DNA from 2 places in the Frischella sp. Ac48 genome. Region 1 is predicted to be linked to the other one. Evidence: riboswitches for the same ligand, from Rfam matches in the RefSeq annotation. Region 1 holds a riboswitch; the other holds the start of a gene.
The links. Region 1 has a riboswitch for thiamine pyrophosphate ahead of thiB (thiamine ABC transporter substrate binding subunit). Riboswitches for the same ligand answer to the same signal wherever they lie in the genome.
Positions count from the first base shown of each region.

Region 2: it holds a riboswitch for thiamine pyrophosphate, as region 1 does, so the genes downstream of both, thiM (hydroxyethylthiazole kinase) here and thiB (thiamine ABC transporter substrate binding subunit) in region 1, are expected to answer to the same signal.

Region 1 is NZ_JAETXP010000009.1:723,086-725,299, forward strand. Features, by position in the region: gene argS (arginine--tRNA ligase) at 1-1,147, opposite strand, end outside; TPP riboswitch at 1,267-1,391, shown strand; gene thiB (thiamine ABC transporter substrate binding subunit) at 1,462-2,214, shown strand, end outside.
Region 2 is NZ_JAETXP010000016.1:55,556-57,769, forward strand. Features, by position in the region: gene thiE (thiamine phosphate synthase) at 1-544, opposite strand, end outside; gene thiM (hydroxyethylthiazole kinase) at 541-1,329, opposite strand; TPP riboswitch at 1,370-1,479, opposite strand; gene gutQ (arabinose-5-phosphate isomerase GutQ) at 1,677-2,214, shown strand, end outside.

The sequences.
Region 1 (2,214 bases):
TCTTAAATGGTCGACCATCTTTTCCTAACATCATACCAAACATATGATGTTCTAATGCTAAAGTTTCTGGAATGTAATGTGCTTTTTGGGCAATCAACCATACTTGTTGCAAGTGTTGATGTTGGCGTGAATCAGTATAATACAATATCCGATCGGCATGTAATCGTTCATAACGATACTTTAGGGCCGCAATATCCGTGGTGGCATATAAAAAACCGCCATCACGTTTTTGAATGATGATACCCATCGGATCACCTTCTTTGTTTTTAAATTCATCTAAAAACACGACTAAAGCACCTTCACTAACCACGGCTAAGCCTTTAGATTTAAGATCAGCAACAATGTCTGGTAATAGGGCATTATAAATACTTTCACCCATGGTATCTTCAAGTGATAAAGTGACATTTAAACGTTGATAGGTAGCGACATTTTGTGTCATAGTTATATCAACTAGCTTACGCCACATATTACGGCAATATTCATCACCACCTTGTAATTTGACAACATAATTTCGCGCTTTTTCAGCAAATATCTCATCTTCATCGTAATGTTTTTTTGCAGCACGATAAAATGATTCTAAATCAGCTAATGCCATATCATTAGCATTTTCGTTTTGCATCTTTTCCAGATAAGCTATCAGCATTCCAAATTGTGTTCCCCAGTCACCAACATGGTTTGCACGAATAACATGATGACCCAAAAATTCCAGTACTCGGACAGTTGCATCGCCAATAATCGTCGATCGTAAATGGCCAACATGCATTTCTTTGGCAACATTTGGTGCTGAATAATCGACGACTACATTTTGGGGGTGACTGGCTAAAGTCAGATTTAATTTGTTATCATTCAATGCCGCTTCATTTAGCTGAGCAATAAAGTCAGTTTTGAGAAAAATATTAATAAATCCAGGACCGGCAATTTCGATCTTTTCTGCAACATCGGTAAGTTCTAATTCAGCAACCACTTTTTCGGCTAATTGGCGTGGATTAATAGCCATTTTTTTGGCTACAGCCATAATACCATTTGCTTGATAGTCACCAAATTGGACTTTTGTTGATTGCTTAATTAAGGCGTCACAGTCATGTGGAGCACCCGCTGCAATCATGGCTTGTTTAATTTTGTCAGATAATAAATTTTGAATATTCACAGAAATGTACCTAATTATTGCGCAATAAATTGGGCAATATAATACCTGTAAAGGAGACAATTGTCATGTTAACAATGTGATATGCATTTACTTTATTAATAATTCAGTTAAGATAATTATTGTTCTCAACGGGGAGCAAAAGGCGAAAGCCAAGCTGAGAGTTGCGCTTCATGGACTATGGAAAGCATGACCCGTCGAACCTGAACCGGCTAATACCGGCGGAGGGATTGAGCCTATCAAAGATGTCTTATGCATCATCTTGTGTCAACTCAAACCTTTTGTCTTTTTTCTTACTTTTTGACATTGGAGGCAAAATGTTTCGTCATTTATTGATTATTGGCTTTATGTTAGCCATAACTCCTTTAGCGATGGCAAAGGATAAACCAGTTTTAACTATCTATAGTTATAGTTCATTCCAATCTAAATGGGGAGCAGGAGATGAAATAAAACAAGGCTTTGAGGAGCAATGTGACTGTACCGTCAAGATTGTTGGTGTAGGTGATGCAGTAACGATCCTTAATCGATTACGATTAGAAGGCTCAAACACCAAAGCCGATATTATTTTGGGGTTGGATACGAATTTAATCAGTGCGGCAAAAAAAGCGCGATTAGTGCAACCGCATCAATTAACGAAACCGGCTGATTTAGCTGTTAATTGGTGGGATGATGATTTTATTCCTTATGATTATGGTTATTTTGCATTTATATACAATCAAAATAACATCACCAATCCGCCGACGAGCTTAGATGATTTGATTCATAACCAACATAATTGGAAAATTGTTTATCAAGATCCACGAACTAGCTCACCTGGATTAGGTTTTTTATTATGGATGAATAAAGTCTATGGTGCCAAGATTGACCAAGCCTGGCAAGATCTAGCGAAGAATACGTTAACCGTTACTAAAGGATGGAGTGAGGCATATGGTTTGTTTTTAAAAGGGGAAGCTGATTTTGTATTAAGTTATAGTACGTCGCCAACAGTACACATTATTAATGATAACGATTATCAATATAAAGCTGCAATCTTCCAAGACGGTCATTACCAACAAATCGAAGTAGCAGCG
Region 2 (2,214 bases), on a different contig from region 1:
CGTTTTGTAAATTAATTCCCCCTATTGCTACCGCAGGACATTGTTTAAATTGATTAAGTTCTGCTAAAGTTGTTATACCTAATGGTGGTGCAGCATCTTGTTTCGTCATGGTTGGGAAAACGGGTCCAATACCTAAATAATCTACCTTTTGCCAATTAACTTGATTGATTTGTTGTAAATTTGATATTGATAATCCCAATAATTTATCGGCACCAATTAATTTGCGTACAACATCAACTGGAAGATCTTTCTGACCAACATGCACACCATCAGCTTCAACAGCTAAGGCAATATCAACTTGATCATTAATGAGTAATGGCACCGTGGTATCCTTTAATACCTGTTTTAATGCTAATGCAGCGAGATACCAATCACGACGGGTAAATTCATGTTCAGCTCTTAGTTGGACGGCGGTAACACCATTTGCGACAGCAATTCGAGTAGTATTAACCATACCGTCAATTCCACCACATAAATCAGGATCTAAAACGAGGTAAAGGGATAAATCGAGCTTTTTTTGACGCATATTATCTCTGCTACTCATGATATTGTTTCCATCAGCGAAAGCTGATCCCATAATGATATGGCAAATGTGCCAAGTCCTTGTTGATGAATGGCCGTGTCAGCAGCTCTTTTCATCATAAAGCAAGCTGAAGCGGTAGCGGTTAACCGATCATCCGGTGTAGCAGCAACAAATGCGGCAACCATAGCCGATAATGAACATCCGGTACCGGTAACACGTGTAAGGGCGATATCGCCACCTGAAATGGCATAAACTTGTTGACCATTCGTCACATAATCCACTTTACCGGTCACTGCTACAATGGTTTGCACCTGACTGGCCAATTCTTTTGCCGCTTCTAACGCTATTTCGGTAGAATCTTGACTATCAACGCCTTTAGCTTGGGACTTTTGCCCAACCAGCGTCAATATCTCCGCCGCATTTCCACGAATCACGGTTGGATAACAAGATAATAACGCCTTTGCAATATTGGTTCGAAATGTGAGTACTTCTCCTACCGCAACAGGATCGAGTACCCATGGTGTTTTAGTCATCATTGCTGTATGTGCAGCAAGTTGCATACTCCTTGCCGATGATTGTTCGATGGTACCAATATTAATTAATAAACTATTGGCAATTTTTACAAATGATTCCACTTCTTCTTCCGCTACCACCATTGCCGGTGAAGCACCAATTGCCAATAGAATATTAGCAGTAAAATTTTGTACTACATCATTCGTAATACAGTGGACTAATGGATTTTGCAGACGGACTTGTTTTATAAAAGGAATAGCTTGATCGGCTTGAAATGAAATAATAGTGGTCATCCTCTCTCCTCATTAATATCGTAGAGAAGGTGACTATCGCAGGATAGCATTCCGACTTCCCTACGCTGGCATGATCCCAGATCAGGTTCAACGGGTAAGCTCTCAGCCATAAAACAATTCATCATTGTTATGACACCCCGAGTCAAATAAATAAGTAGTTATTATGCATGCTATTTTATAAACAATCAAATATCAAAATGATAATAAAATGAGCAAAAAATTTTTATTATTTTAATTTATTGTTACGGTTTTATTTAACAAATGTATGACGTCAATTAAACGTTTATTTACTTTTGAATGATTGTTGGTACACTAATTAAAATTTTAGATTAAGTACGATCAATTATATGAATTCACCATTACGCACAAAATTATTAGAATACGGACGTGAAGTAATAGAGTTAGAACTTAGTGAAGCGAAAAAATTACCTGCTCGTCTTGATCATAACTTTATTCAAGCCTGTGAATTAATGTTAACGACAAAAGGAAAAGTGATAGTTTCAGGTATTGGCAAATCGGGACATATTGGCAAAAAAATTGCTGCATCCTTAGCCAGTACTGGTACACCTTCATTCTTTATGCATTTAACGGAAGCATTACATGGTGATTTAGGTATGGTTAGCGAAACAGATATTATCATACTGATTTCATATTCTGGTCAGGCAAATGAATTTAATTACATATTGCCAATACTGAAAGATAAAGGTATACCAATTATTGCAATCACTGGCAAAAAAACATCGCCATTAGCCAGAGCAGCAAAAGCCGTCTTAGATGTCAGTATTGAAAGAGAAGCCTGTCCTATGGGATTAGCCCCAACGTCTAGTTCAACTAATACGCTACTAATGGGCGATGCATTGGCTATAACAGTAATGAGAGCGAAAA